Regions from separate parts of the Variovorax sp. PDC80 genome, predicted to be linked through region 1. Evidence: predicted binding sites of a transcription regulator. Region 1 holds the regulator's gene; each other region holds the start of a gene.
What was found. The regulator LexA, encoded in region 1, represses DNA repair genes until DNA is damaged. The targets are predictions, from matches to a motif close to ACTGTATNNNNATACAGT.
Positions count from the first base shown of each region.

Region 2: a site for LexA is predicted at 4,614-4,631, ahead of BM109_RS39305 (putative DNA modification/repair radical SAM protein). Genes of this name have one in related genera too.
Region 3: a site for LexA is predicted at 6,973-6,990, ahead of imuA (translesion DNA synthesis-associated protein ImuA). Genes of this name have one in related genera too.

Region 1 covers NZ_FOWG01000002.1:762,231-772,700, forward strand. The annotation lists gene BM109_RS09050 (DUF192 domain-containing protein) at 1-292, shown strand, start outside; gene BM109_RS09055 (superoxide dismutase) at 401-982, opposite strand; gene xseA (exodeoxyribonuclease VII large subunit) at 1,042-2,346, opposite strand; gene BM109_RS09065 (MotA/TolQ/ExbB proton channel family protein) at 2,660-3,292, shown strand; gene BM109_RS09070 (ExbD/TolR family protein) at 3,348-3,773, shown strand; gene lpxK (tetraacyldisaccharide 4'-kinase) at 3,862-4,803, shown strand; gene BM109_RS09080 (Trm112 family protein) at 4,784-4,966, shown strand; gene kdsB (3-deoxy-manno-octulosonate cytidylyltransferase) at 4,963-5,730, shown strand; gene adk (adenylate kinase) at 6,035-6,691, shown strand; gene BM109_RS09095 (asparaginase) at 6,765-7,727, opposite strand; gene lexA (transcriptional repressor LexA) at 7,800-8,474, shown strand; gene BM109_RS09105 (hypothetical protein) at 8,652-9,035, shown strand; gene BM109_RS09110 (D-2-hydroxyacid dehydrogenase family protein) at 9,293-10,300, shown strand; gene BM109_RS09115 (MFS transporter) at 10,305-10,470, shown strand, end outside.
Region 2 covers NZ_FOWG01000023.1:41,662-52,131, reverse strand. The annotation lists gene BM109_RS39330 (tripartite tricarboxylate transporter substrate binding protein) at 1-912, shown strand, start outside; gene BM109_RS39325 (IclR family transcriptional regulator) at 914-1,687, opposite strand; gene BM109_RS39320 (Bug family tripartite tricarboxylate transporter substrate binding protein) at 1,796-2,779, shown strand; gene BM109_RS39315 (amidohydrolase family protein) at 2,796-3,866, shown strand; gene ligK (4-carboxy-4-hydroxy-2-oxoadipate aldolase/oxaloacetate decarboxylase) at 3,859-4,542, shown strand; gene BM109_RS39305 (putative DNA modification/repair radical SAM protein) at 4,657-5,910, shown strand; gene BM109_RS39300 (UdgX family uracil-DNA binding protein) at 5,922-7,364, shown strand; gene BM109_RS39295 (ATP-binding response regulator) at 7,377-9,203, opposite strand; gene pyrC (dihydroorotase) at 9,358-10,389, shown strand; gene BM109_RS39285 (NYN domain-containing protein) at 10,389-10,470, shown strand, end outside.
Region 3 covers NZ_FOWG01000005.1:291,372-301,841, forward strand. The annotation lists gene BM109_RS17090 (2'-5' RNA ligase family protein) at 1-363, shown strand, start outside; gene BM109_RS17095 (hypothetical protein) at 395-1,351, opposite strand; gene BM109_RS17100 (error-prone DNA polymerase) at 1,456-4,800, opposite strand; gene BM109_RS17105 (Y-family DNA polymerase) at 4,793-6,175, opposite strand; gene imuA (translesion DNA synthesis-associated protein ImuA) at 6,144-6,959, opposite strand; gene BM109_RS17115 (CmcJ/NvfI family oxidoreductase) at 7,192-8,079, shown strand; gene BM109_RS17120 (2-hydroxychromene-2-carboxylate isomerase) at 8,093-8,701, shown strand; gene BM109_RS17125 (LysR substrate-binding domain-containing protein) at 8,713-9,627, opposite strand; gene BM109_RS17130 (LysR family transcriptional regulator) at 9,718-10,470, opposite strand, start outside.

The sequences.
Region 1 (10,470 bases):
GATGTTCCGCAAGGAGATGCCGCAGGCCGAAGGCATGATCTTCGTGTTCGAGCAGCCCGCCACCCAGTGCTTCTGGATGCGCAACACGCTGCTGCCGTTGACGGCCGCCTTCGTGGCCGAGGACGGCCGCATCGTCAACCTGGCCGACATGAAGCCGCAGACCGACGACTCGCATTGCTCCGAGGAGCCCGTGAAGTACGTGCTCGAAATGAACCAGGGCTGGTTCAAGAAGAAGAACATCAAGAAGGGCGCGAAGATCACCGGCGAGTTGTTCGCCGCGGGCAAGCGCTGAGTCCCCTCGCAGGCCGCGCACCGCCGACCGATTTCGGTTGGCCCAACAAAAAGCCCCGCGTCGCGGGGCTTTTTCATGAAGGCACCGCGATGGTGCCCCTCGTCGATCTCAGCCGAAGTTCTTTTCGGCGAAGTCCCAGTTGACCAGCTTGGCCAGGAAGGTCTCGACGAACTTGGGACGCAGGTTGCGGTAGTCGATGTAGTAGGCGTGTTCCCAGACGTCGACCGTCAGCAGCGCCGTGTCGGCGGTCGTCAGCGGCGTGCCGGCGGCGCCGGTGTTCACGATGTCCACGCTGCCGTCGGGCTTCTTCACCAGCCAGGTCCAGCCCGAGCCGAAGTTGCCCACGGCCGACTTCACGAAGGCTTCCTTGAAGGCATCGAAGCTGCCCCACTTGGCATCGATGGCCTTGGCCAGCGCGCCGCTCGGAGCGCCGCCGCCCTGGGGCTTCATGCAGTTCCAGAAGAAGGTGTGGTTCCAGATCTGGGCCGAGTTGTTGTAGATGCCGCCGCTGGACTTCTTGATGATCTCTTCGAGCGTGAGCGACTCGAACTCGGTGCCCTTCTGCAGGTTGTTGAGGTTCACCACATAGGCGTTGTGGTGCTTGCCGTAGTGGTACTCGAGGGTCTCCTTCGAGTACTCGGGTGCCAGCGCGTCGAGGGCGTACGGCAGGGGTGGGAGCACATGTTCCATGGTTTTTTCTCGTGGGTTGGTTGTGGGGAATCAATGATTCTAGAAAGGAATCGTGGCACTCACGTCGGACGTGTTCCCGTCGCGCCGCGTGACCCGACGGTCAGATCGACGGAGCCATCGGCCAGGCGGGCAACGACGGCATCGCCGGGTGCGAGCGCCTTCGCGCTGACCACGGCGCGCCCGTCGGCGTCGGTGATCCAGGCATAGCCGCGCTGCAGCACGAGCGCGGGATCGAGCAGGCGCAGCCGCAGCGCGACGCGTTCCAGGCGCTCGCGGCGCTGCACCAGCGCGCGCTCGAACTTCGCGGGGAAATCGCCGGCCAACGCCTGGGCCGCCTGCGATTGCCGCTGCGTCCTCGACAGCACCGCATAGTGCAGGCGCTGCGCATGGTGCGCGAGCCGCAACTGCTGACGCGCGACCAGCGACGAGGGACGGCCGAGCCGGCCCGCGGCCTGGTCGAGCCGCTGGCCCAGCACGTCGAGCCGCGCGCCGATGGCGTCGTCGAGCCGCTCCTCGAGCAAGGTCAGGGCATCGAGCCACAGCGCCTGCGGCGCGCTGACCAGCTCGGCCGCGGCGGTAGGCGTCGGCGCACGCAGGTCGGCGCAGAAGTCGGCGATGGTGAAGTCGGTCTCGTGGCCCACGCCGCTGATCAGCGGCACCGGGCTCTGCACGATGGTGCGTGCCAGACTCTCGTCGTTGAAGGCCCAGAGGTCCTCGATCGATCCGCCGCCGCGCACCAGCAGGATGACGTCGACCGCCGGTTGCATCGCGTAGAGCGATTGCAGCGCGCGCACCAGTTCGCCAGGTGCAGCCGCGCCCTGCACCGCCGCGGGCGCCACCGTCACGGGAATGTGGGGCACACGCCGGCGCAACGCGGTCACCACGTCATGGAGCGCCGCGGCGCCCAGCGAGGTGACGACGCCGATCGCGCGCGGCATCACCGGCAGCGCGCGCTTGCGCGCCGGGTCGAACAGCCCCTCGGCCTCGAGACGCGCCTTGCGCTGAAGGAACTGCTCGAACAGGGCGCCCTGCCCGGCCCGGCGCAGGCTTTCGACCACCAGTTGCAGATCGCCGCGCGGCTCGTAGACCGCGAGACGCCCGCGCACCTCGACCTGGTCGCCGTCGCGCGGCGAGAAATCGAGCAGGCCGGCCGCGCGGCGGAACATGGCGCAGCGCAGTTGGCCCGACTCGTCCTTGAGCGAGAAGTAACAATGTCCACTCGCCGCACGCGAAAAACCGGAGATTTCGCCGCGCACGGACACCGGATTGAAGCGGGCATCGAGCGCATCGGCGACCGCGCGGCACAACGCGCCGACGGCCCAGACGCGCGGTCCGGAAACCGGATTGGGGTCACGCAAGTTCACAAAACCGCCGAATCGTGATTTGGCACTCTTCCACAACGGGTGCCGTGGCTCGGGCGCCAGGGCCCCGGGGTCGGACAATTGCACGGTTTCTCGTGCAAGTTGTTGATTTCATTTAAAAAAGCGGTGCCCAAAATTCAATCGATCTAATGGAAAGCCCAGTTGGCGCGGCTCGCGGCGACTTGCGCAGCGGGTTAATCACAAAGTTATCCACAGAATCTGTGCGTCTTGGCCGACACGCAAACAAGCCGTGTGGCGATGGTGGGCTCAGTGGATAATCGCCGCGCATTGACAGCCTACGGGGCCGGAGGATTCCTTGTTTTCCATCATAGTTGCTGCAGGTTGGCCCATCTGGCCGCTGCTCGCTTGCTCGGTGATTGCACTCGCACTCGTTATAGAACGTTTCACAAGTCTCAAGACAGTGAAGGTGCTTCCGCCCAAACTGCTCGACGAAACCATCACCGTGTCGCACAACGCGGTACCCGGCCCCGATGTGGTGACCAAGCTGGAGAACAACTCGATGCTCGGCCAGGTGCTGGCCGCCGGCCTGCGGGCGCTGAACGCCAATCCGCGCTGCACCGAGGACGACCTGCGCGCCGCCATGGAAGCCTCGGGCCGCACCGTGGCGCACCGGCTGGAACGCTACCTGCCCGCCCTCGCCACCATCGCCTCGGCCGCCCCGCTGCTCGGACTGCTGGGCACGGTGATCGGCATGATCGAGATCTTCGGCTCGCAGTCGCCGACCAGCGGCGCGGTCGGCTCGGGCAACCCGGCGCAACTTGCGCACGGCATCTCGATTGCGCTCTACAACACGGCCTTCGGCCTGATCGTCGCGATCCCGACCCTGATCTTCTGGCGCTACTTCCGCAGCCGCGTCGACGAGTACCTGCTGAATCTGGAACTCTCGGGCGAGCGCTTCGCGCGCCATCTCAACGCGATGCGCAAATGAGGGCGCTCCCCGCCTTCATGGCCGCCACCGGGAGCGCCCGGTGAGCCGCGGCCGCATGCAGTTTCGCCACGGCGCGCGCGACGAGCCCGAGATCAACCTGATCCCGTTCATCGACGTGCTGCTGGTGGTGTTGATCTTCCTGATGCTGTCGACCACCTACAGCAAGTTCACCGAGATGCAACTGCGGCTGCCGACGGCCGACGTGGACGCGCAGCGCGACTACCCCAAGGAAGTGATCGTCGGCGTGTCGGCCGACGGACGCTATTCGATCAACAAGACGCCCATGCCCGACCGCAGCGTGGACACCGTGGCGGCGGCGCTCGCCGCGGCCGCCACCGGCGGCAAGGACAGCGTGGTGATCATCAGCGCCGATGCCAGCAGCCCGCATCAGGCGGTGGTGACGGTGATGGAGGCCGCGCGCCGCGCGGGCCTGATGCAGATCACCTTCGCCGCCCAGTCGACGGCGCAAGCCGGGCACTGAGTTGCCGTCGCAGGGGCGCAACGGCACCGACGCCGGCGCAACCGCCTCGCGGCTTCGGCACGCCTGGCTGCGGCGCGGCCCGCTGGCGATGCTGCTGTGGCCGCTGTCACTGCTCTTTCGCACCCTGGTGGCGCTGCGCGCGCTGCTCTATCGCCTCGGCTGCTTGCGTACCGAGCGCATGCCGGTACCGGTGGTGATCGTCGGCAACGTGATCGCCGGCGGTGCGGGCAAGACGCCGGTGGTGATGGCCGTGGTGCAACATCTGCGTTCGCGCGGCTGGCAGGTCGGCGTGGTGTCGCGCGGCTACGGCCGGCACACGGACGACTGCCGCGAAGTCCTGCCCGACAGCGATCCGCGCGAGGTCGGCGACGAGCCGGCACTGATCCGGCGCAGCACCGGCGCGCCGGTGTTCGTGGCGCGGCGCCGCGCCGAGGCCGCGCGAACGTTGCTCGCCGCCCACCCCGCCACGCAGGTCGTCGTCAGCGACGACGGCCTGCAGCACCTGGCGCTGGCGCGCGATATCGAGATCTGCGTGTTCGACGACCGCGGCATCGGCAACGGCTGGCTGCTGCCGGCCGGCCCCTTGCGCGAACCCTGGCCGCGCGATTGCGACCTGGTGCTGCACAGCGGCGAGCACCCGGCGTTTCCCGGTGGCTTCACCGCCACGCGCCAACTGGCGACCTACGCGGTGACGAGCGACGGCACCCGAACGCCACTGGCCTCGCTGGCTGCACGCCCCATCACGGCGCTGGCGGCGATCGCGCGGCCCGAAGCCTTCTTCGAGATGCTGCGCGCGCAAGGCATCGAACCCGAACGAACCATCGCCCTGCCCGATCACCACGATTTCGCCGACTGGCACGACGACCTGCCCGCCGGCCACCTGCTGCTGTGCACCGAGAAGGACGCGGTCAAGCTCTGGCGCAAGGAGCCTCGTGCGCTAGCCGTGCCGCTGCTGTTCGCCCCCTCCGAAGCCTTCCTTGCGGCGCTCGACGCAAAGCTATCATCGACCGATGGACACCAAGCTGCTTGAACTGCTCGTCTGCCCCGTCACCAAGGGCCCCCTGACCTGGAATCCGGAGAAGCAGGAACTCTGTTCGCGCAGTGCGCGCCTGGCCTATCCGGTGCGCGACGGCATTCCGGTGCTGCTCGAGAACGAGGCCCGCACCCTGTCCGACGACGAGCTCGGGCTGTGAGCTTCACGGTTCTGGTGCCGGCCCGACTGGCGTCGACGCGGTTGCCCGACAAGCCGCTGGCCGACATTGCGGGCGTGCCGATGGTGGCGCGCGTGGCGCAGCGCGCGGCGCAGTCCGGCGCGGCGCGCGTGGTGGTGGCGGCGGACCATGCCTCGATCCTCGCGGCCTGCCAGACCCACGGGGTGGAGGCGATCCTCACCCGTCAGGGCCATCCGAGCGGCAGCGACCGCCTCGCCGAGGCCTGCGAACAGCTCGGCATCGACGGCGACGCGGTGGTGGTCAACGTGCAGGGCGACGAGCCGCTGATCGACCCGGCGTTGATCGACGCCGTGGCCGCGGCGCTGCTCGCGCGGCCCGATGCCGCCATGAGCACCGCGGTGCATGCGATCGATTCGGTGGCCGACTATCTCAATCCGAACGTCGTGAAGGCCGTGCTCGACGCGCAGGGCAATGCGCTCTATTTCAGCCGCGCGCCGATTCCCTGGTGGCGCGATGGTGCCGCGCCGGGCGTGCCTCCGACGCAACTGCCTTCGCCCGCACCGCTGCGCCACATCGGCATCTACGGCTACCGTGCGGGTTTCGTGCGCCGGTTCCCCTCGCTGCCGCCCTCGCCGCTCGAAACCATCGAGGCGCTCGAGCAACTGCGCGCGCTGTGGCATGGGCATCGCATCGCGGTGCATGTGAGCGATGCGGCGCCGGGACCGGGCGTGGACACGCCGGAAGACCTGGCGCGGGTGCGAGCACTGTTCGGCGCCGCGAACTGAGCGCTGGCCTAGCGGCGGCCGGCCACTGCAATCAGTCACGCGGATGCCATCCAGGCCTGGAAGTTCCAGGCTTCGAACGGCAGTCCAATCTTCGTCCAACTTGCCCGATCCATCCACGAAGAGCCGGCTTCGGAGCGCAAGGAGTCTCGATCATCGCTTTCCGGCCATCGCCATCGCAGGTGCCCGGCGAAATTGTTCACGGGGCCGCGTGCTATCCTCGACGCAACTCCGTCCGTGGCACTTTGTCTTCATCGAAGGGTGCCTGCGCGACGTGACACAAATCCAAGAACCCTCCGAGGACACCATGAGACTGATTTTGTTGGGCGCGCCCGGGGCGGGCAAAGGCACGCAGGCGGCCTTCATTTGCCAGAAGTACGGCATTCCGCAGATTTCCACCGGCGACATGCTGCGCGCCGCCGTCAAGGCCGGCACCCCGCTGGGCCTGCAGGCCAAGGCCGTGATGGATGCGGGTGCGCTGGTCAGCGACGACCTCATCATCAATCTCGTGAAGGAACGCATCGCCCAGCCCGACTGCGCCGAAGGCTTCCTGTTCGATGGCTTCCCGCGCACCATTCCGCAGGCCGACGCGATGAAGGCCGCGGGCGTCAAGCTCGACTACGTGCTCGAGATCGACGTGCCTTTCAGCGACATCATCGAACGCATGAGCGGCCGCCGCTCGCACCCGGCCTCGGGACGCACCTACCACCTCAAGTTCAACCCGCCCAAGGTCGAAGGCAAGGACGACCTGACCGGCGAGGAACTGATCCAGCGCAAGGACGACGAAGAAGAGACCGTGCGCACGCGGCTCGACGTCTACAGCCAGCAGACGCGTCCGCTGGTCGACTACTACTCGGCCTGGGCCAAGACCGATCCGGCCGCCGCGCCGAAGTACCGCGCCATCCAGGGCGTGGGCACGGTCGAAGAGATCACGCAACGTGCACTGGCCGCACTGAGCAGCTGATCCCCGACTCGAATCGCAAGCCGCGTGCGGGCCTCGAGGCCCGCGACGCGGCTTTTTCTTTGGCGCCCGACCTTCAGAGCAACTCGAGCGTCAGCGCGATGCGCGCCTTGACGGGTGTCAGCGCGCCCGCATCGCGCAGGCGGTCACCCGGTTTGGGCAGGATGCGCCCTTGCGTGCAGCGGGTGGCGCGCAGCACCGCGATGCCGGCCTCTTGCGCCTCGAGCGCGGCCACCTCGAGCGCATGGTGCAGCGTGCCGTTGCCGGTGGTCGCCAGCACGAGGCCACGCAGAGGCGACGCCGTCGTGCCATCGGCACGCAGCGCATGGATCAACGCGCCGCTCGCGCCCGCGTGGCTCATCACGATCTCCACGCGCGGCCATGCGGCCTCGTCCTCGGGAAGACGGCCGAGGGCTGCGCCTGCTTCCGAAGCCGGCCAGTCGCGCACGCGCCGTACCTCGCCCTCCTCCACGTAGCCCACCGGCCCCGCGTCGCCCGCGTCGAAGGCATCGAGCCGATAGGTGTGCACCTTCTGCACGTCGAAGGCACCGAGCACCGTGCCCGCGCATACCGCGGTCACGCCCTGCGCGCCCGGCGTCGCGGCCACGGCAATCGCATCGCGCACGTTCTGCGGACCGTCGGGCGACAGCGCGGAGGCCGGGCGCATGGCGCAGGTCAGCACGATGGGCTTGCGCGGCGCCAGCACCCTCTGGAGGAAGAAGGCGGTCTCCTCGAGCGTGTCGGTGCCGTGGGTGATCACCACGCCAGCCACGTCGGGCTGCGCCAGCCAGTGGGCGCAGCGCAGCGCCAGCGCACGCCAGATCGCGAAGGACATGTCCTTGCTGTCGATCTGCGCCACCTGCTCCGCCGCCAGCGTCACGCCTACGGGCGCTTCGATTCCGCCGAGCAGGTCGGCCACGCCAACCTCGCCGGCGGTGTAGCCGATGTTGTCGCCGCTGTTCGTCGCGCGGCCCGAGATGGTGCCGCCGGTGCCGAGCACCACCACGCGCCGCGGATTCGAAAGGGATGAAGTCACCATGACTTGCCAACTTTGAAAAACTGGTTAAAAATACAGGTACTGGATGTTCAGCCAGTGCCGCAAGGAACCACCATGCAGTTCGCCGTGAAGCTTACCGCCCGCCAGCAGCAGATCCTCGATCTGATCCAGAGCGCCATTGCCCGTACCGGGGCGCCGCCCACTCGTGCCGAAATCGCGAGCGAGCTGGGCTTTCGCTCCGCCAATGCCGCCGAGGAACACCTGCAGGCGCTGGCCCGCAAGGGCGTCATCGAGCTCGTGAGCGGTACCTCGCGCGGCATCCGCCTCAAGGGCGATGCACTGCGCTCACTGGCCGAATCGCGCAACAGCCAGTTCTCGCTGTCGCTGCCCGGCATGGCGCAACTCGCGCTGCCGCTCATCGGCCGCGTCGCGGCCGGTTCGCCGATCCTCGCGCAGGAGCATGTCGACCAGACCTACTACGTCGAGAACACGCTGTTCCAGCGCCAGCCCGACTACCTGCTCAAGGTGCGCGGCATGTCGATGCGCGACGCCGGCATCATGGACGGCGACCTGCTCGCCGTGCAGGCCACCAAGGAAGCGCGCAACGGCCAGATCGTGGTGGCGCGCCTCGGCGACGAAGTGACCGTCAAGCGCCTCAAGCGCAACAAGCAGGTGATCGAGCTCCATGCCGAGAACCCCGACTACCCGACCATCGTGGTCCAACCCGGCGAGCCCTTCGAAATCGAAGGCCTCGCGGTCGGCCTGATCCGAAACACCATGCTGATGTAGGCCTGCCGAGCCGGCCCGGCGGTCTGCATCGCCGAGCCGCTTCGCGGATCCGCATCACGCATCCCCCATCCGGTCGCCGCAGGTGGCGGGCGTATGGCGCTTTGTCGCCATCACCCTGCTGCGCCCGATGACAACGAATCCTGCCTGTGTTCAACCTCAAACCTTCTTGGAGTTCACATGGGAATCGCCCTCCTCACCTTCGTCGATCTTTGGATGCCGCTGCAGTCGCTCGCGAGCCGCTGGTTGCCCGCCCGCCCCGCACACCGTCGCGATGACGACCTGTGTGCCAGCGAGCTGCGCTATGTCGCGGTACGGCCGTCGTGCACGGCACGCGGTGACAGCGGACAGAACGCCGTCACGGCCGCAGCCGTCGCCCAGGCGCCGTCGCGTCCGCTGCGAGTGGTGCGCGTCGTCGACCGCCAGCAGGGCGGCGCGCGCAACAGCAACCGCGTGGTGATTTCGGGCCGGATGGCGGATGTGTGCGCTGAACTCGACCGCCTCGCCGCGCTCGAGGCACTCGAAACCGCCGCCGCGTCGCCCCGCCCCGTGCACCTGCACTGAGGGCGCCGGCCTCGGCGTTTCACGCGGTCGCTCGATTGCGTGGACGCGCGAGGTCTAGGCTCAGGGGTGTGAAGAAACCATAGCAGCCGGTTTGTTCACACCCTGTCGGGAAGGCGGTGCCGACCTCGCCCCTTTGCCCGCCTTTGCCCCTGCTTCTCCTGCCTTTGCCCCCGTTTTCACCCCTTTCGGGGCCCAGGGGCCGTATCCAAACGTTCAACGGCGCGCCGATTCCATGCTGCGAGGCACAATGGCATGCCATGAATATTGTGATCCTCGACGATTACCAGGATGCGGTGCGCAAGCTGCACTGTGCTTCGAAGCTCGATGCCTACGCAGCCAAGGTCTACACCAACACCGTCAAGGGCATCGGTCAACTCTCGGTGCGACTCAAAGACGCCGACGTGATCGTCCTGATCCGCGAGCGTAGCCAGATCTCGCGCCAGCTGATCGAGAAACTCCCCAAGCTCAAGCTGATCTCGCAGACGGGCCGCGTCAGCAGCCACATCGACGTGGCCGCGTGCACCGAGCGTGGCGTGGCGGTGGCCGAGGGCTCGGGCTCGCCGCAGGCGCCGGCCGAACTGACCTGGGCACTGATCATGTCGGCGATGCGCCGGCTGCCCCAGTACATCAGCAACCTCAAGCACGGCGCCTGGCAGCAGTCGGGACTCAAGTCGGCCTCGATGCCGCCCAATTTCGGGCTCGGCTCGGTGCTCAAGGGCAAGACGCTCTGCGTCTGGGGCTATGGCCGCATCGGCCAGCTCGTGGCGCGCTACGGCCAGGCCTTCGGCATGCAGGTCGTGATCTGGGGCCGCGAGGCGAGTTGCGCCAAGGCGCGCTCCGACGGCTTCCAGGTGGCGCAGAGCCGCCAGGAGTTCTTCGCGATGGCCGATGTGCTGTCCGTGCACCTGCGGCTCAACGACGAAACCACCGGCCTGATCACGCTCGAGGACCTCTCGCGCATGAAGCCGACCTCGTTGTTCGTCAACACCTCGCGTGCCGAGCTGGTCGAGCCCGATGCGCTGCTCGCCGCGCTCAACCGCGGCCGCCCCGGCCTGGCGGCGATCGACGTGTTCGAGAGCGAGCCGCCGCTGCAGGGCCATGCGCTGCTGCGCCTCGAGAACTGCATCTGCACGCCGCATATCGGCTACGTGGAGCAGGAGAGCTACGAGATGTACTTCGGCCAGGCCTTCGACAACGTCGTGAGCTTCATCAAGGGCAACCCCACCAACATCGTCAACCCCGGCGCGTTGCAGGTCCGGCGGTGAAGCCGTGAGCCAGCCGGCGCCGAGGGGCGCACTCTGGGCGCTGCTCGCCGGCAACTTCGTGATCGGCACCGGGGTGATGGTGGTGCCGGGCACGCTCAATGAAATCAGTGTTTCGCTCGAGGTCAGTGCCGCCACCGCGGGGCAACTGATCACGGCCGCGGCCTTCGTCA
Region 2 (10,470 bases), on a different contig from region 1:
GCGCAGGAGCCCGCTTCCGCCTTCCCCTCGCATCCCGTGAAGATGGTGATCCCGCTGCCGCCGGGCGGCGCCACCGACGTCATCGGCCGCCTGCTCGGGCAGAAGCTCGGCGAGCTCTGGCGCCAGAGCGTGATCGTCGACAACAAGCCCGGCGCCGGCACCATCGTCGGCACCCAGGCCATCGCGCGGGCACCGGCCGACGGCTACACCTTCGGCATCGTCATCAGCGCCTTCACCATCAATCCCTCGCTGCGCAACGACCTGCCGTACGACGCCACGAAGGACTTCACGCCGCTTAGCCTGCTGGGCTTCCCGGTGATCGCGCTGGTCGCCATTCCCTCGTTCCCCGCCAACGACGTGGCCGGGCTGATCGCGAAGGCGCGCGCCAAGCCGGGCTCGGTCAGCTATGCCTCGCTGGGCATCGGCACCGCCACCCACCTGGCGGGCGAGATGATGAACGTGCGCGCCGAGACCGGCATGGTCCACATCCCCTACAACGGCAGCGCGCCCGCGTACAACGACCTGCTGAGCGGCCGCGTGCAGGTGGGCTTCGTGCTGCTCGACTCGGCGCTGCCGCACGTGAAGGCCGGCAAGCTCAAGGTGCTGGCCGTGACCAATGCCAAGCGCAGCCGCATCTATCCCGAGTATCCGACCGTTGGCGAGACCATCCCCGGCTATTCGCTCGAGAGCCTGTTCGGCTTCGTCGCGCCGCGCGGCCTCCCCGCACCGATCGCGGCCAAGCTCTCGGGCGACATCGTCAAGGTGATCCAGCTGCCCGAGGTGCGCCAGCGCCTGGCCGAACTCAGCGTCGAGCCCGTGGGCTCGAGCGCGTCCGAGTTCGAGGCGACGATCCGCAGCGAGATCGTGAAGTGGGCGCCGGTGGTGAAGGCGGCGGGCGTGAAGGCCGACTAGTTCAGGGATGCCACAGGTTGCGCGCACGGCCTTCGAGCGGCTCGTAACGCGTGGCCGCGAGCGCATCCGACAGCCTGCGCGCGGCTTCCATCAGCGTGGCCGCATGGCGCGCGAGCTCGCCGGCCGCGGCCGCATCGGCCGGCACCGCCACGCTGAGCGCGCCCAGCACCGTGCCGCGCGCGGCGAACACCGGCGCAGCCACGCTCGCGGCGGCCGCGTCGGCTTCGCCCACGGTCAGGTGATGGCCGCGCCGGCGGATCGCGTCGAGCGCGGCGCCCGGTGCGCCCGAGAACGCGAGGATCACCTGGCCGGCCGCGCCGCGCTCGAGCGGCAACGGTTCGCCGACGCGGCTCGGGCTCACGAAGCCGTCGGCGCCGCGCACGCGCAGCAGGCGCACGCGCTGGCCTTCCTCGAGCGCGAAGAAGGAGGCACTGTGGCCGGTCCGCTCGGCCAGTTGCTGCAGGGCCGGCTCGATCACGTTGCGCAGGTCGAAGGCGCGCTGGTAGCGCGCGCCCAGCCGCGCGGCCGCCGGGCCCAGGCGCCAGGCGCCGCCTTCGAGCGCCACCAGGTAGCCGGCCGTGGCCAGCGTGCGCGCGAGCCGCAGCGCGGTGGGCTTGGCGAGCGCGGTGCGGCGCGCGATCTCGGCCAGCGCGAGCTGCGCGTCGGCCGTGCCGAAGGCATCGAGGATGGCGAGCGAACGCGCCACCGCGGTCACGCCCTCGGCGCGCGGCACGGGCTTGGCTGTGCGGGTGGGAGCGCGTGCGGAGGAGGCCATCGTTTCGCGGAGTGGAACGGCATTGTGCGGCCGCGTTGCGAATCCTAGGCTCGCGGCTTCCCTGGGGCACTGGGCCCCATCGCTCGAACATCCGCAGGAGACTCGCTCATGACATCCACCGCCCCGCTGCGCCGCCGCCTTGGCGCGCTCTTCCTGGCCTGCCTCGCCGCGCCCTCGCTGGCGCTCGCGCAGGCGCCGTATCCGAGCAAGCCGATCCGCCTGGTCGTGCCCTTCGCGGCCGGCGGCGCGGTCGACACCGTGGGCCGCGTGGTCGGCGAGCGGCTGTCGACGCAGATGGGCCAGCCGGTGATCGTGGACAACCGGCCCGGCGCCAACGCCAACATCGGCACCGAGAACGTCGCGCGCTCGGCGCCCGACGGCTACTCGCTGCTGGTGGCGGCCAACGGCGTGGTGACCAACAACACGCTCTATCCCAAGCTGTCGTTCAACGGCCTGCGCGACTTCGTCGCCGTGGCGCGCCTGGGCTATGCGCCGCTGGTGCTGGTGGTGCCGGCCAGCGCGCCCTACAAGAGCGTGCCCGAGCTGCTCGCGGCCGCGCGCGCCAAGCCCGGCGACATGAGCTACGGCTCGGCCGGCAACGGCAGCTCGGGCCACCTGGCCGGCGCGCTGCTGGCGTCGGTCGGCAAGTTCGATGCGCTGCACGTGGCCTACAAGGGCGGCTCGCCCGCGCTGGTCGACCTGATCGCGGGACGCACCTCGTTCATGCTGCTGAACCCGCTCGAGGTGCTGCCGCACATCCAGTCGGGCCGGCTGCGCGCGCTGGCGGTCAGCGGCGCCCAGCGCGCGCCGATGCTGCCGAACGTGCCCACCATGGCCGAGGCCGGCCTGCCGAATTTCGACGCCAGCGTCTGGTGGACGCTGCTCGCGCCGGCCGGCACCGCGCCCGAGGTGGTCGCCAAGCTCAATGCCGAGACGCGCAAGGCGCTGGCCGATGCCGGCACGCGCGAGAAGCTGGGCGCGCTCGGCGCGGTCATCACGCCCTCGAGCCCGCAGGAGGCCGCGGCCTTCCTCAAGAGCGAATCGGCCAAGTGGGAACAGGTGATCCGCGCGGCCGACATCAAGGCCGACTGAGCACGGCGTCGACCTCATGATCATCGACTGCCACGGCCACTACACCACCGCGCCGGCCGCGCTCGAGGCCTGGCGCCGGCGCCAGGTCGAGGCCTTCGGCGCGGGGCAGCCCGCGCCGGCCGCGTCCGAGCTGCGCATCGGCGACGACGAGCTGCGCGAGTCCATCGAGGGCAACCAGCTGCGGCTGATGGACCAGCGCGGCATCGACCTCACCGTCTTCAGCCCGCGCGCGAGCTTCATGGCCCACCACGTCGGCGACTTCGCCGTGTCCTCGACCTGGGCAGCGATCTGCAACGAGCTGTGCCACCGCGTGAGCGCGATGTTCCCCGAGCGCTTCGCGGGCGCGGCCATGCTGCCGCAGTCGCCGGGCGTGCCGGTCGCCTCGTGCATCGCCGAGCTCGAGCGCTGCGTGCGCGACTACGGCTTCGTCGGCGTCAACCTCAACCCCGATCCCTCGGGCGGCTTCTGGAACAGCCCGCCGCTGACCGACCGCCACTGGTATCCGCTCTACGAGAAGATGGTCGAGCTCGACGTGCCGGCCATGATCCACGTGAGCACCAGCTGCAACGCCTGCTTCCACACCACGGGCGCGCACTACCTCAATGCCGACACCACGGCCGTGATGCAGTGCATCCAGGGCGATCTGTTCGCGGATTTCCCCACCTTGCGCTTCGTGATCCCGCACGGCGGCGGCGCCGCGCCCTACCACTGGGGGCGCTTTCGTGGCCTGGCGCAGGAGATGAAGAAGCCGCCGCTCGCGCAGCACCTGCTGAAGAACCTGTTCTTCGACACCTGCGTCTACCACCAGCCGGGCATCGACCTGCTCGCGCGCGTGATCCCGGCCGAGAACATCCTGTTCGCCTCCGAGATGATCGGCGCCGTGCGCGGCATCGATCCCGAGACCGGCCACTTCTACGACGACACGCGGCGCTACATCGAGGCCGCCGCGCTGAGCGCCGACCAGCGCGCGCAGGTCTACGAAGGCAATGCGCGCCGTGTCTTTCCGCGGCTCGATGCGCGGCTGAACGCGCGCGGCCGGCTGTTCGATCCTCAATCACATGCCACGCAAGGAGCCCGTCATGCATGAACTCGGCGTCGTCCATCGCCACATCGAACGCGCCGACGCGCAGGTCGTCGATGCCCTCGCGGCCCTGGGCTCGGCCACGGTGCACGAGGCCATGGGCCGGGTCGGCCTGTTCGCGCCGTACATGCGGCCGATCTATCCGGGCGCGCAGGTCAGCGGCAGCGCCGTCACCGTGCTGCTGCATCCGGGCGACAACTGGATGCTGCATGTCGCGGCCGAGCAGATCCGCCCCGGCGACATCGTGGTGGCGGCCGTCACCGCGCCGAGCAGCGACGGCTTCTTCGGCGACCTGCTGGCCACCAGCTTTCAGGCCCGCGGCGCGCGCGCGCTGGTGATCGACGGCGGCGTGCGCGACGTGCGCACGCTGCAGCAGATGGGCTTTCCGGTCTGGAGCAAGGCCATCAGCAGCAAGGGCTGCGTGAAGGCCACGCTGGGCTCGGTCAACATCCCGGTGGTCTGCGCCGGCATGTCGGTGCAGCCCGGCGACGCGATCGTGGCCGACGACGACGGCGTGGTCTGCGTGCCGCGCGCGATGGCCGCGGCCACGCTCGAGAAGGCGCGCCAGCGCGAGGCGCTGGAGACGTCGAAGCGCGAGAAGCTCGCGAGCGGCGTGCTCGGGCTCGACATGTACGACATGCGGCCGGCGCTGGCGGCGGCGGGGCTGCGCTACATCGACTGAAAAGGCGCGGCGGGCAATGCCCGACCCGCGCGCATGGCCGCAGGGCCATCTGGGCGACGGGACGGTTAATATCTGTATAAACGTACAGTGTTTTTCCGCCCGCCTGCCCATCTCATGGACCTCCAGCACAAGCTCGCCATCCTGGCCGATGCCGCCAAGTACGACGCCTCGTGCGCGTCGAGCGGCTCGCAGCCGCGCGACTCGGTGGGCGGGCGCGGCATCGGCTCGACCGAGGGCATGGGCATCTGCCACAGCTATGCGCCCGACGGCCGCTGCATCTCGCTGCTCAAGGTGCTGCTGACCAACCACTGCCAGTACGACTGCCTCTATTGCGTGAACCGCGCCTCGAGCAATGTGCCGCGCGCGCGTTTTCGCGCCGAGGAGGTGGTGCAGCTCACGCTCGACTTCTACCGCCGCAACTGCATCGAGGGGCTGTTCCTCTCGAGCGGCATCATCAAGTCGCCCGACCACACGATGGAGCAGGTGGTCGAGGTCGCGCGCTCGCTGCGCGAGGACCACGACTTCCGCGGCTACATCCACCTCAAGACCATTCCCGATGCCAGCGACGAGCTGATCGCGCGCGCCGGCCGCTATGCCGACCGGCTCAGCATCAACGTCGAGATGCCGACAACCGAGGGCCTGCAGGCGCTGGCGCCCGAGAAGGACGAGAGCGCGATCCGCCGCTCGATGGCGCGGCTGCGTTTGCAGATCGACGACACGCGCGAGGAGGCGCGCCGCGTGGTGCCGATCCGCGCGCTGCCGGGCGCGGCGCCCGTGGCCGCCAAGCCGCCGCCGTTCGCGCCCGCGGGCCAGAGCACGCAGATGATCGTGGGCGCCGACGCCACCGACGACCGCGCCATCCTCGCGACCAGCGCCACGCTCTACGGCGCCTACCGGCTGCGCCGCGTCTACTACTCGGCCTTCAGCCCGATCCCCGACGCGGCGCGCGCGCTGCCGCTGGCCGCGCCGCCGCTGATGCGCGAGCACCGGCTCTACCAGGCCGACTGGCTGATGCGCTTCTACGGCTTCGAGCACGGCGAGATCGTGGCCGAGCGCGACGGCCTGCTGCGGCTCGACGTCGATCCCAAGATGGCCTGGGCGCTCGCGCATGCGGAGCGCTTCCCGGTCGACCTCAACCATGCGCCGCGCGAATTGCTGCTGCGCGTGCCGGGCCTGGGCGTGAAGGCGGTCGATCGGCTGCTGCAGGCCCGGCGGGTGCGCCGCGTGCGCGCCGACGACCTGCGGCGGCTGCACGTGCCCGCGCGCAAGGTGCTGCCCTTCGTGGTGGCCGACGGGCACCGGCCCGCGGCCGGGGCGATGGCGGCTTCCGCGCGCGCCGAGCCGGCGCAGCAGGTCTCGCTGTTCTGAGCGCCATCGCGATGCAGGTGCGGCTCGACGACGCGGTCGACCTCGACGGTTTCCGGCGCCGCGCGCGGCAACTGCTGGCCGATGGCGTGCCGCCTGAACGAGTCGAGTGGGGCGTGGCGCGGCCCGATGGCGGGGAAGGCCTGTTCGGCGATGTGCCCGAGCAAGCGATCGCGCCATCGACCGCGGCGTTGCAGCCCGTGCCGGCGGCCTTCGTCGCGCTGTGCGCCGACGTGATCCTGCACCGCGATCCCCAGCGCTTCGCGCTGCTCTACCGCCTGCTCTGGCGCCTCGCGCACGAACCCGCGCTGCGCCACGATCCGCTCGACGCCGACATGATGCGGGCCCAGCGCATGGCCAAGGCCGTGCACCGCGACATCCACAAGATGCGCGCCTTCGTGCGCTTCACGCAGGTGACGGACGACGACGGGCTCGAGCGCCATGTCGCATGGTTCGAGCCCGAGCACCGCATCGTCGAGGCCAATGCCGACTTCTTCGCGCGCCGCTTCGCGCAGATGCGCTGGGCCATCCTCACGCCCGAGCGCTGCGTCGAATGGGATGGCCATGCGCTGTCGTTCCGCGCGGGCGCCGACCGCCGCGAGAAGCCGCCGCCCGATGCGGGCGAGCAACTCTGGCTCACCTATTACGCCCACATCTTCAATCCCGCGCGGCTCAAGTTCGCGACCATGCAGCGCGAGATGCCGCGCCGCTACTGGCACAACCTGCCCGAGGCCGCGCTGATCCAGCCGCTGGCCGACGCGGCCGACGCGCGCAGCCAGTCGATGATCGAGGCACCGGCCACGCCCGCGCGGCGCATCCGCGCGCCGGTGGCGCTGCACGCGCGGCCGGCCGAGGGCGCGGCGCCGGCCGACCTCGGCGAACTGCGCGCGGCCGCCCATGCCTGCCGCGCCTGCCCGATCGGCGCGCAGGCCACCCAGGCCGTGTGCGGCGAAGGGCCGCTCGCGCCGCGCCACATGCTGGTCGGCGAGCAGCCCGGCGACCAGGAGGACCTCGCGGGCCGGCCCTTCGTCGGCCCGGCCGGCCAGTTGCTCGAGCGCGCGATGGCGCAGCTCGGCTGGGCGCGCGAGGGCGTCTACCTCGCCAATGCCGTGAAGCACTTCAAGTACGAGCTGCGCGGCAAGCGGCGCATCCACAAGACGCCGGGGCAGCGCGAGGCCGAGGCCTGTGCCCATTGGCTCGATGCCGAGATCGCGCTGGTGCGGCCGCAGTCGCTGGTCGCGCTCGGCGCCACGGCGGCGCGCGCGCTGCTGGGCCGGCCGGTGGCGGTGCAGGCCGAGCGCGGCGTCTGGCTGCACGAGCGCGCGGACGGGCGGCCGGTGTTCGTGACGCTGCATCCGTCGGCGCTGCTGCGGCTGCCCGACGAGGAACGCGAGGCGGCCCATGCGCGCTGGCGCGAGGAGCTGGCCCGCGCACGCGACACGGCGCCCGTGGCCTGAAGCCCGCCGGCCTCAGGCGTCCGGCGCTTCGGTGCGACGTTCGGCCGGCACCAGCTCGGCCATGGCCTGCATCAGCATGGCCGCGGTCACGGGCTTGAACAGCACCGGAACGCCCGAGGCGCGCACGCGCTGCAGCCGCTCGGGCGCGGTCTCGCCGGTGATCAGCAGCATCGGCGCGTCGAGCCGGAAGCGCTCGCGCAGGCGCAGGCCGAGCTCGAGCCCGTCGACGCCGCTCGACAGCCGGTAGTCGCACAGCAGCAGCGCGACCGGCGGCTCCTGCGCGCCGGGCCCGGTCAGCAGGGCCACCGCCTCGGCCTCGTCCGCCACCGCCGCGACCTCGATGCCATAGGCGCTCATGAGCTCGGTCATGGCCTTGCGGATCTCCTCCTCGTCGTCGATCAGCAGCACGCGGCCGCGCAGCGCCGGCACCTCGAAGCGCTGGCGCACCGGCAGCTCGAGGTCGAGCGGACTGAAGGCGCCCGCCGAGGCTTCCGAGGCTTCGGCCAGCGGCAGCACGACCCGAAAGCGCGTGCCGCGCCCGATGTGCGAGCGCAGCTCGATGCGGTGGCCGAGCAGGCGCGAGAGCCGCTGCACGATCGACAGGCCGATGCCCAGGCCGCGCGAGCGGTCGCGACCGAGGTTGTCGACCTGGTAGAACTCTTCGAAGATGCGGTCGCGCTGCTCGGGCGCGATGCCGATGCCGGTGTCGCGTACCTCGATCCACGCCTGGTCGCCGCGCGGGCGCGCGATCACCGTGACGCCGCCTTGCGTCGTGTACTTGAGCGCGTTGTCGACCAGGTTCGACAGCATGCGGTAGAGCAGCTGCGGATCGCTGTGGATCCACAGGCCGCTGGCGCGCACGCGCAACTGCAGCCGCTTGCGCTCGGCCTGCGCCGAGAAGGTGTGGTGCAGCGGGATCAGCAGGGCATCGAGCGACAGCGCGCGCGGCGCCGCCTGGACCACGCCCGCGTCGAGGCGCGAGATGTCGAGCATGGTGTCGAGCGAGGCGCCCAGCGCATCGACCGCGCGCATCAGCCGCTCCACGTTCTGGATCTCGGGCCGCCGGCGCAGCGTGCTGCCCAGCGCCGCGCCGAACAGCGCGATCGCATGCATGGGCTGGCGCAGGTCGTGGCTGGCGGCGGCCAGGAAGCGGGTCTTCTCGGCGCTCGCGCGCTCGGTGGCCGCGACCTGCTCGCGCAGCTGGGCGGCCAGCACCTCGTTCTCGAACTGCAGCATCAGCGAGGCCGTCAGGCGCTCGTTCTGCTTCACGCCCTCGCGCAGCGTGAGCACAAGGTTGAGCAGCGCGAAACCGGCGAGGAACCAGTTCAGCATGCTGCCGTACCAGGCCAGCGCGACGATCAGCCCGCTCATCATCGGGATGCCGTAGCCGAACATCGCGCCCTTGAGCGGCCAGCGCGCCTGCACCGCGCGGGTCCAGCTACCCATGATCACGACCGTCACGAAGGTGGTCATCGCGGGGCTCTGCAGCGCCACCAGGAACAGGCTGCACGGCGCCGTCATCGCGCTGACCAGCGTGACGTGGATGGTGTAGCGGCGCGCCCAGCGTGGGCTGTCGGCCAGCGGCACCGCGGGCGTCCAGCGCTTCGACAGCAGCACGTACAGGTCCATCAGCACGATGGTCGTGACGATGCCCAGCACCAGCGTGCGGTGCCCGGGCAGCACGTTGAAGTAGCCGAACACGCCGATCGCGAGCGCGAAGACGCCGTGCGCCGCGATCGCCGTGGTGTGGCCGGCATAGACCGAGGCCAGGTGCTCGCGCAGCACGCGCAGCGCGAGCGTGCCGTCCTGCGCCAGCGGTCCCGGCGTCGTGTCGTTCATCGGCCTGTCTCTCCCCGCGAGGTGGTTCCTCCGTCCCGGTTTCGCGGACCGAGCGGCTCATCGCCGCATCCTAGGCGGCAGCCCCGCGTCGCCGTAAGTGCCCAAAGTCATGCCCGGCGGCCGCCGTGGGGGCGGGTGCGACAATCGCCGCGCCATGACTGACACCCTCACGATCACCCGCCCCGACGACTGGCACCTGCACGTGCGCGATGGCGCCGCCCTCGAAGCCGTCGTGCCCCACAGCGCGCGCCAGTTCGGCCGCGCGCTGATCATGCCGAACCTGCGTCCGCCCGTGACCACCGCCGCCCAGGCCGTGGCCTACCGCGACCGCATCCGCGCCGCCGTGCCCGAGGGCAGCGCCTTCGAGCCCGTGATGTCGCTCTACCTGACCGACAAGCTGCCGCCCGAGGAGATCGCGCTGGCGGCCGAGGCCGGCGTGCGCGCGCTCAAGCTCTACCCGGCCGGCGCCACCACCAACAGCGATGCCGGCGTGACCGACATCCGCAAGACCTACAAGACGCTCGAGGCGATGCAGAAGCACGGCCTCTTGCTGCTGGTGCACGGCGAGGTCACCGATCCCGCGATCGACCTGTTCGACCGCGAGGCCGTGTTCGTCGACCGCGTGATGATCCCGCTGCGCCGCGACTTCCCCGAGCTCAAGGTGGTGTTCGAGCACCTGACCACGAAGGAGGGCGCCCACTACGTGCGCGACGCCGACCGCTTCACGGCCGCCACCATCACCGCGCACCACCTGCTGTACAACCGCAACGCCATCTTCACCGGCGGCATCCGCCCGCACTATTACTGCCTGCCGGTGCTCAAGCGCGAGACGCATCGCGTGGCGCTGGTCGAGGCCGCCACCAGCGGCAGCGACCGCTTCTTCCTCGGCACCGACAGCGCGCCGCATCCCGCGCACCTGAAGGAACACGCCCTGGGCTGCGCCGGCTGCTACACCGCGCTGACCGCCATCGAGCTCTATGCCGAGGCCTTCGACAACGCCAACGCGCTCGACAAGCTCGAGGGCTTCGCGAGCTTCCACGGCCCCGACTTCTACGGCCTGCCGCGCCATGCCGACACCGTCACGCTCAAGCGCGAGAGCTGGACCGTGCCCGAGACCGTGCCCTACGGCGACGCCACGCTCAAGCCGCTGCGTGGCGGCGAGACGGTGGGCTGGAAACTCGTGTAATGGCCGTTGTCGGCGCGCCGACGAACACCGCGGCCAAGAACCTGGCCGTGTTCATCGATGCCGACAATCTGAACGATCCCA
Region 3 (10,470 bases), on a different contig from region 1:
CTGTCGCAAGTGCGGATGAAGGCATTCGGTCTGATGCTCGATCAGTCCGGCACATGGTCCAACGGTGTCTCCGTGATTCAGCCTGCTCCGCACGGACAGTTGTTCGAATTGCGAGAAAGAATCTGGTCGGCTCTCCAACATGCGGACCTGATGGATCTCGCCAAGACCTCGGGATGGAAACCCCACATCACGATCGCCCGCGCTTCCGAACGCGCCGCCTGCCCTACGATGTCGCCCATCCCTTGGGCCGTGAGCGAAATCCGCGTCGTCCGCTCGCACTTCACGACACCGTTTCGTCACGAGCACCTGGCATCGATCTCCGCACGCCACGGGCTGCGCCGTCTGACTGCTTCACTTCACTGAACCGGCAACCATCGCGCCGGCTCGGCAGGCCTCACACCAGCAAGTCCTGCACGTCCTCATCGAACCCCGCCATCGGCTGCGCCTTCGCGAGCGCGAGCCACACCGCGAACGGAATCCGCTCGAAGCTGCGATGCACCGCGGCACGCGCGACCACGAGGCGTTCGCCCTCGAGCACCATCACGCCGCATTCGGCCGGCACCTCCTCGGGCGTGGCGATGCAGCGGCCGCGCGCGTCGTTGCCCAGCACGTACCAGCACTCGCCGCCGAGGTCGAGGTAGGCCGCGCGCTTGTCGGGCTTGCGCAGGTCGCCCAGCAGGTCGGCGCGGCTCACCTTCACCTCGTGCACGATCGGATGCGCATAGGCCTCGACGCTGGTGTTGCGGATCGAGAAGACATCGGGCCTGGCCATGCACCAGCGCGCCTTGCCGCCCTCTTCCGCCGGCGGCAGCTTCGCGCGCAGGCTCAGGCCGCGCCAGGCGATGCGGCCGCCGCGCGTCATCTCGCGCGCCACGCGTTCGACCAGCGCCTCGTGCGGCGACAGCGCCGCGCGGTTGATCGTGAGCGTAGTGGCGATGCGCGCGAGGCCGGCATCGGTCACGCGCAGGGTCTCGTGGCCCTGCGCCGACCGCACGCGTTCGAGGAAGCCGCCCGCGAGCAGCTCGACCTCGATCGCGTCGCAGCAGGGCCAGCCGGCCGAGCGGTACATCTCGCGCAGGCGCCGCGCATGCAGCTTGCCGAAGGGCACGCCGCCCGACGCCGATGCGATGGCCAGCGAGGCCGCGAGCGACACCGCGGTCTGCATCGGTGGTTCCTCCACCGGCGGCGGAAAACCGGGGTCGGTGACCGGCGGCATCGCGGGCGGCGGGTCGCCCTCGGGCAACGGCCCCGGCGGCATGACGGGCGGTGGCGGCACCACGGGCACGTCGGGCGCGGGTGGCGGCGGGCCGATGGGCATATCGACGATGGGATCGAGTGCGAGTGCGGACATGGTGAGGAACAGGTTAGCGAAATCCGATGGATGAGGCGAGGACTCGAACGAACGGTTGCGATCGGTTGCAGAGACGGACAGAACGCGCGGATGCCGCCGTCGCGTCAGTGGAAATCCCGGCTGCTGTTGCTCTGCGCGAGCCGGCCCATCAGCGGCGTCAGGTCCTTGAAGCCGGTGGCGATCAGGTGCTGCACCTTGCCGCCGCTGTCGTCGTCGCGCTGCCAGGTGCCCTGCACCGCGAGCAGGTGCGATTTCAGCAGCGGCTCGCGCCAGGCCTCGATCACGTGGTTCCAGACGATCACGTTGACGTTGCCGGTCTCGTCCTCGAGCGTGACGAAGATGGTGCCGTTGGCGGTCTGCGGCCGCTGCCGGCCCTTGACGATGCCGCAGGCGCGCACCACGTGGCCGCTGGGCATGCCGCGCAGCTGCTCGGCGCTCAGCAGGTTCATGCGCGCCAGCCGCGGGCGCAGCAGCGCGAGCGGATGGCGCCGCAGCGTGAGGCGCATCGACGCATAGTCGCCGACGATCTCCTCGCCCTCGGGCGCCGCGGGCAGCGCCAGCGCCTCCTCGTGGATCGGCACGCCCTTGAGCAGCCCCGGCGCGCGCCGCTGCGCCGTCGCATCCCACATCTGCTGGCGCCGATGGCCCGACAGCGAGATCAGCGCATCGGCCGCGGCCAGCGCCGCCATGTCCTTGCCGTCGAGCTCGGCGCGCAGCGCAAGGTCTTCGGTGCTGGTGAAAGGCGACTGCGCGCGGGCCTCGAGCAGGCGCTTCGCGCCGCCCTTGCTGAGGCTCGCGATGCGGTTCAGGCCCAGGCGCACCGCGGGCTGGTCGTCATGGCCCAGGCGCTCGGCATAGCGTGCGTCGGTGCCCGGCGGCACGCGTGGTGCATCGGCCGCGCGCGGCTCGAGCGTGGTGTCGATCTCGCTGCAGGTCACGTCGACCGGCCGCACCTCCACGCCATGCCGGCGCGCGTCCTGCACCAGCTGCGAGGGGCTGTAGAAGCCCATCGGCTGCGAGTCGAGCAAGGCGGCGAGGAAGCAGGCGGGCTCGTGGCACTTGAGCCAGCTGCTGACCGTGACCAGCAGCGCGAAGCTGGCGGCGTGGCTTTCGGGGAAGCCGTAGTCGCCGAAGCCGAGGATCTGCTTGAAGATGGCTTCGGCGAACTCGGCCTTGTATCCGTTTCCAGTCATGCCCTGCACGAGCTTGTCATGGAAGCCCTCGAGTCCCCCTTTGCGCTTCCACGCGGCCATGGCACGGCGCAACTGGTCGGCTTCGTCGGCGGAGAAGTCGGCCGCGATCATCGCGATCTGCATCACCTGTTCCTGGAAGATCGGGATGCCCAGCGTGCGCTCCAGCGCGGGCCGCAGTTCGTCCTTCTCGTAGACGATGGGCAGCCCCTTGGCGATTCGTTCGCGCTGCTTCAGGTAGGGATGCACCATGCCGCCCTGGATCGGTCCGGGCCGCACGATCGCGACCTCGATCACCAGGTCTTCGTAAGTGCGCGGCTTCAGGCGCGGCAGCATCGACATCTGCGCGCGGCTCTCGATCTGGAACACGCCCACGGTGTCGGCGTCGCAGATCATGTTGAAGACGTCCGGGTCGTCGTTCGGGACCTGATGCATCTGCGTGGAACAGCCCCGCCAGCGGTTCATGTGGTCGAGTCCCCGCCTGATCGCACTGAGCATGCCGAGCGCCAGCACATCGACCTTGAGCATGCCGATGGCCTCGAGGTCGTCCTTCTCCCACTGGATCACCGAGCGGTCCTTCATCGAGGCCTTCTCGACCGGCACCAGCCGCGTGAGCTTGGTGTGCGTCAACACGAAGCCGCCGACATGCTGGCTCAGGTGGCGCGGAAAGCCCCGCAGGCGCTGCGTCATCTCGATCCACTGCACCAGCTTGAGTTCGTCTTCCTCCACGCCCACGCGCGCGGCGGCGGCACGCAACTGCTCGCCGAGCACGGTGTCGTCGAACCAGTAGTGGTCCTTCGCGAATTCGTCGACCAAGCGCTCGTCGATGCCCAGGGCCTTGCCCACGTCGCGCAATGCGCTGCGCGCGCGATAGCAGATGACGACCGCGGCAATGGCGGCGCGGTCGCGGCCGTACTTGGCGTAGATGTACTGGATGACCTCTTCGCGCCGCTGGTGCTCGAAGTCGACGTCGATGTCGGGCGGCTCATGACGATGCCGGCTCAGAAAGCGCTCGAACAGCAGATGGCCCTTGTGGGGATCGATCGCGGTGATGCCGAGGCAGTAGCAGACGGCCGAGTTGGCGGAGGAACCTCGGCCCTGGCAAAGGATGGCCTGCGAGCGCGCGAAGCGCACGATGTCCTCCACCGTGAGAAAGAACATCTCGTACTCGAGCTCGAGAATCAGCGCCAGCTCCTTCTCGACCTGTTCGCACACCTTGTCGGGCACGCCGTCGGGATAGCGGACCTTCGCGCCCTCCCAGGTCTTGCGCACCAGCGTCTGCGCGGGCGATTCGTCGTGGCCGAGGGTCTCGAGCGGGTACTTGTAGTTCTCGCGGATCACCTTCGGATCGAAGCTGCAGCATGCGGCCACCTCCAGCGTGTTCGCGAGCATCTCGCGCGTGTAGAGCTCGGCCAGCCGCACGCGCTGGCGCAGATGGCGCTCGGCATTCGACTGCAGCGCGAAGCCGCATTCGGCCACCGTCTTGCCTTCGCTCACGGCGGTGAGCACGTCCTGCAGCGGCTTTCGCGCGCGCGCATGCATGTGCACGTCGCCGGCCGCCACCCGACGCACGCCAGCGCGCTCGCCGGCCTCGGTCAGCGCCACGAACCAGAGGTCGTCGTCGATCTCGTTGAGCATCTCGACGGCCAGCCAGAGGTTGTCGCCATAGAGGGCCTGCGCCGCCTTCAGGTCGCCGTGCAGCGCCTCGGCGTCGAGCATGGCGCCGGGCACGCGCTGCGGCACGAACAGCACCTGGCAGTGCTGCAGCGAGGCCACGTCGCTGCCGTCCCAGGTCACGCGGTAGTCGCCCTTGGGCAGCTCGGTGTTGCGCGCGGCGGTGATGAATTCGCAGAGGTTGCCCCAGCCCTCGGTGTCGTTCGCGATCACCACCAGCTTGAAGCGCTCGAAGCGGAACTCGCTGCCGAACAGCAGCCGGAACTCGGGATGGCGCGGGATCGGAGGCTCCTCGGGATGCTCGCGCTCGTACTCGTCGAGCTGCCCCGGCAGGTCGCGCAACGCCACGTGCGCGCGCACGATGCCGGCCACCGAGCATTCGTCGGTGATGGCGAGCGCCGCGTAGCCGAGGTGGTAGGCGCGCTGCACCAGCTCCTCGGGCGTGGAAGCGCCGCGCTGGAAGCTGAAGTGCGTGAGGCAATGCAGCTCGGCATAGCCCGGCAGGCTCGGTACGCCGACCGCTTCGCGCCGCGGCAGGGGCTGCACCGGGGCCGGCTTGCGCTGCTTGGCGCTCGAATCAGGCATACAGCCCCTGCAGGAACCAGCGCACCTCGCCCGAAGCGAAGCAGGCCGCGGAGCGCTCCCTGAAGATCCACACCAGGCCGGCCTCGGGACTCTCTGCGATGTAGTAGTCGCGCACCGCCGGCTGGCCGCCCTCGTCCACGCCGCCCCACCATCCGGTCTCGACCCGCTGCGGCCCGATCAGCTTGCTCAACGGACCCTTGTAGCAAGGCCGCTCGCCGTCCATCTCGAGGCGCAGCGGCTCGGGCAGCAGCCAGGCGGGATAGAGGGCATCGGGCTGCTGGGCCGGTGCCGCGGCGGCATCGCGTGCCCGTGCCTTGGGTGCCGTGGACTTGATGCCGCTGCGGCCCAGCGCCGGCCGCCAGACCTGCGTGTGTTCGGGTTGGTGATCCGCCCGCGCCCGCGGCACCAGCACCTGCATCGCCCCCAGCCGCACGCTCAGCCGCTCGACCATCTCGTGCAACTTGTCCCCCTTGCGGTTGTCCTCCGGCAGAAAACTGGTGCTCGCCCCGGCCCACGGATCGGTCTCGAGCGAGCGCAGCTTGAGCCAGCTCGCGGGCGCGGCGAGCGTGGCGAGAGCAAGCTTCTCGGACAGCAGGCGGCGCAGGTGCGCGAGGTCCTGCGTGGGCTCGGCGGTGCGCACCGCGATCTGCTGGGTCGGCGGCAGGTTCACGCCGTTGAAGCGCTTGAGGTCGAGCGTCCATTCCAGTTCGAGCGCGCGCGCGCCGCGCTGGCGCGCACGCAGCCAGATCTGCAGCGCCGACAGCAGCCGGTTGGCCGACCACATGAGTTCGGGCGCGGTCTCGGCCAGCGCGGGCAGCTCGAGCTTCTGCTCGAACACGTCGGGCAGCGTGAGCCAGGCATGGCTTTCGGGGCGCAGGCCCCAGGCGATGTCGAGCGCGGCGCGCAGCTCGGCGCCGAAGCGCCGCGAGAGCCCGCCGCGCGGCAGCGCCGCCACCTCGCCCCAGCTGCGGCAACCCAGCCGCGCGAGCGCATCGAGGTGCTCGCGCGCGGCGCTCAGGGTGTCGAGCGGCAGGCCGGCGGGAATCTCGGGCGGCCGCTTCTCCTCGCGCACGAACAGCCGCAGCCGCGCCAGCGCCTCGAGGCTGGTGGCGCCCTGCGCGCCGCGCAGCACGGCGGCGGCAGGCACGGGATTCTCGTTGAGCAACTGACGCATCAGCGAGGAACGCCCGCCCCACAGGCGCTCGCAGGCCGAGACCTCGAGCATCAGCGCCTCGTCGAGCCAGCACACGTGCGGCGTGTAGCGCAGCGCCCACCAGCCCAGCGCCTCGGGCGTGGGCATGGCATCGGCGGCGGCCGTGGCGGCACCGGCCTCGGCCTGCGCATCAAGCGACCACTGCAAGGCGATCCAGTGCATTGGCGCCTCCTGCCTTCCATGCGTCGATGCGCACCACGTTGGCGGCCGGCGGTGCTTCCACCGCCTCCACCGCCACGGCGCCCTGCTGCTGCGCGCGCAGCTTGCGCCGCAGCCGCGCGGCCGCGAGCAGCGCCGCCATGCGCTCGCCGCGCGCCGGCAGCATCACCGGCGCGGCCAGCGGCGGGCCGCGGCGCTTGAGGATGTGCAGCTCGATCTGCGCCGGGTCGGCCTCGCAGCGCGCGATGCGCAGCCGCAGCCGCGCGGGCGAGGCCGACTGCGCCACGGCCTCGGGCCGACAGACGAACAGCAGCGCCTCGTGCTGCGCGGCCGCGAGCTGCAGCCGCCGCAGCTCGCCCACGCGCGCCTGCGGCAGCCAGGCCAGCACCGCGCCCACCTCGGCGCAGCGCAGCGCCTGCTCGCAGGCCCACAGCCGCGCGGCCGCGGCCTCGCTGCGCACCCACATCAGCGCCTCGGGCCGCAGGCCATGGGCCGCGAGCGAGGCGCCGAAGGGTTCGCGCGGCGGACCGATCAGCACCACGGGGCCGCCGCGCGCCGCCACCGACTGCACCAGCGCCGGTAAAAGCAGCCGCCAGACATGGTCCTCGGGCGCGGCCTGCAGCAACTCGCTCATGGCGCCGACCGGCCAGCCGCCCCCGGGCAGCTGCGCGTCGAGCGCGGCATGGCCGGTGCCGATGACCTGCGCGTCGGCGCTGCCGAGCTCGTCGGCATGCCAGACGCCGCGGCCGGCGGCGGGAGAGAGGGAGGCGAGGGAAGGAAAGCCCATGATGAAACTGTTAACTGTATTTTTATCCAGTATTTCAGGGGTTCGCAATCGGGTCGGCAAATTTCTTTGCAGGGCCCCTTCTCCCATTCCAATCGCTCATGCGATGGCGCCAAGATCTCGTTTGAAGCTCCGTGCCGAAGCCGCTCCAATGGCTTCACGAAGAATGGTCCTCGTGGCCGCGGCGGATGGGCCGCCGCGGTCGCCAGCGGGCCATGTCCCAGGAGCCCCAGGAATGCACGCCACCCTTTCCCATTCCCCACCCGCCGGCTCGGCCATCGCCGCCGCGCCGCTGCCCGCCAGCGGCGACATCGAGGCCGGCCTCAACTACCTGCGGCCGACCGCGCTGCGGCCCTACAGCTACGCCTTCACGCCGCCGCCCGGCCTGCCCTGGGAGAGCGGCGAGTACGAGCGGATCGCGATGCCGATCGCCGATGCCCGCGGCCGGGCGACCCACATCGAGCGCGAGGGCTTCGAGCTGCGCGAGGCGCCCACGGCGGTCGCCGACTTCCTCGACGATGCCGAGGTCCAGGCCGTCTACTACCCCGAGCTGGCCGCGCTCGCGCTCGCGGTCACCGGCGGCGCGCGCGCCCACGTGTTCGACCACCTGGTGCGACAGCGCGAGCCCGAGCGCGCCGCGCTGAACTTCGGCCGCGGCAAGACCGACGGCAAGGCCGCCGCCAACGGCCGCATCCACAACGACTACACCGAGGAATCGGGTCGGCGCCGGCTCGCGCTGGTGCTCGCGAGCGCGGCCGAGGCCGCCGCCGTGCGGCGCTACTGCATCGTCAACATCTGGCGCTCGATCGCCGGGCCGGTGCTCGACACCCCGCTGGCCGTCTGCGATGCGCGCACGGTGATGGCGCGCGACCTGGTGAACGCCGAGGTGCGCTATCCGAAGCGCACCGGCGAGATCTACCTCGCCACCCATGCCCCCACCCACCGCTGGTCGTACTTCTCGCGCATGGACCGGCACGAGGCGCTGGTGTTCAAGCAGTACGACGCGCAGCTCGGCGGCGTCGCGCGCTTCACGCCGCACGCGGCCTTCGACCATCCGCTGGCGCCGGCCGATGCCCCGCTGCGCGAGAGCATCGAGGCGCGCTGCCTGGTGGTGTTCGAGTGAGGAGGCCATGGCCATGAACGCACCCACGCTCGACTTCTGGTTCGACTTCGGCAGCAACTACAGCTACCTCAGCGCGATGCGCATCGAGCAGGCCGCCGCCGCGCACGGCGTCGCGCTGCGCTGGCAGCCCTTCCTGCTCGGGCCGGTGTTCCGCGCGCTGGGCTGGGAGACCTCGCCCTTCGTGCTGCAGAAGGAAAAGGGCGACTACGTCTGGAAGGACATGGTGCGCCAGTGCCGCAAGTACGGCCTGGCCTGGCAGCGGCCCGGCAACTTCCCGCGTGCCGCCGTGCTGCCGCTGCGCATCGCGCTGGCCGGCGCCGGCCAGCCGTGGATCGGCGAGTTCTGCCGCCGCACGATGCAGCTGAACTTCGCCGAGGACCGCGACATCGACGCGCCCGAGACCATGGCCGCGCTGCTCGCCGACATGGACCTGCACGCGCACCGCGTGATCGACGAGGCGCTGTCGGACGCCAACAAGCTGCGCCTGCGCCGCCAGACCGAGACCGCGATGGAGAAAGGCATCTTCGGCGCGCCCACCTTCTTCGTCGGCGACGAGATGTTCTGGGGCAACGACCGGCTCGACGATGCGCTGGCGTTCGCCCGCGCGCAAGCCGGCGCCTGAACCTGACGGTCTCAGTGCGGCGCGGAGCCCTTCGCTTCCGCCACCAGCCACTCGGCCACGTGCCGCACCTCCTCGCGCGGCTGCGGCTCGGCCTGGATCAGCCAGTAGGCATGGCCCGAGGGCTGGGCCGGCAACGCGGCCTCCACGCGCACCAGCCGCCGGTCGTCGAGCAGCGGCTGGATCAGCTCGAGCCGCCCGAGCGCCACGCCCTGCCCCGCCATCGCGGCCTGGATCAGCTGGTCGTACTGGTTGAAGCGCAGCATGCCGCGCGGCTTCGCATCGGCCCAGCCGGCCGCGGCCAGCCAGTCGCGCCATTGCAGCCAGGGCCGCTGCGCATCGTCGAACTCGAGCAGGTTCAGCGCCGCGATCGACTCGGCCGAGGCCAGCGGCGGCAGCGCCAGCGAGGGATGCGCCACCGGCGCCACCGTTTCGCCGAACAGCCGCACCGCGCCCGCCGGCGCCAGCGCGGGCGTGGTGTAGCGGATCGCGAGGTCGATGCCTTCGTTGCGCAGGTCGGCCACGCGGTTGTTGGCCGACACCCGCACGTCCACGCCCGGATGGATGTCCTGCACCCGGCTGAGCCGCGGCAGCAGCCACAGCCCCGTGACGCCGATGCTCGCGCTCAGCGTCACCGGCCGCTGCGCGCCGGTGCGGCCGATCTCGCCCATCACCTCCTGCAGCTGCTGCACCACCGCATCGGCGCTGCGGAACAGCCGCTCGCCCTCGGGCGTGAACGAGATCGAACGATGGCCGCGCACCAGCAGCTTCACGCCGAGCTGCGCCTCGAGCGCATGCACCTGCTTGCTGACCGCCGACTGCGTCACGCACAGGTCCTGCGCCGCCAGCGAGATGCTCATGCGCCGCCCCACCGCGACGAAGCCGCGCACGAGGTCGAGCGAGGACAGGCGGACGAGCGGGAGCGGCAAGCCCATGGCGGATGCGGCGGGATGGCGAGGGTGGAATGGGATTGGAGCACAGGCACCGCCGCGTGTCTTCGCGCGGAATGAGCCGGCCGGCTACCGCCCGGCCGCCGACACCCCGTCCGCCACCGCCTTCAACGACTGCGAGAACGCCCGCGCCGCCGGCGTGAGCGCCGCGGGATCGCGCATCAGCAGCGACACCCGCACCTGGGGCAGCCTGTCCGCGACCTGCAGCGCGACCAGCCCGCGCGCCGCCACGGCGTGCTTGAACAGCGAGGCCGCGGCCAGGGTCAGCGCGCCGGATTTCTTCACCAGCGTGATGCCGAGCTGCCACGAATGGCAGATCACGATGTCGCGCGGCGGCGGCAGGCCGGCCGCGGCGAAGTGGCGGCGCAGCAGCTCGACGCCGTACCAGGGCACCACCCACATGGCCTCGTGCAGCTTCGCCATCGAACGCACGCGCGCCAGCGGATGCTTCGCACCGGCCACCACCGCGAGCGGGAACTCGAGCAGCGTCTCGCGATGCACGCCGTCGCCGGCATCGGGCTCGAGTTCGCCGAGGATCGCGAAGTCGAAATCGCCGCGGCTCCAGAGGCCCTTCACGTCGGCGCCGCTGAGCTCCTGCAGCTCGAGCGCGACGCCCGGCCACTTGCGGCGGAAGTCCTGCAGCGCGTCGGGCAGCAGCCGCTCGACCGCGAAGGAGCTGAAGGCGACGCGCAGCAGGCCGCCGGCGCCGTCGCGCAGCTGCGCGATCTCGTCCTCGGCGCGGCGCACCTCGTTGGCCAGCAGCCGTGCGCGCTGGAGCAGGGCCTCGCCGATCACGGTGAGCGACACGCCCTGGGCGCTGCG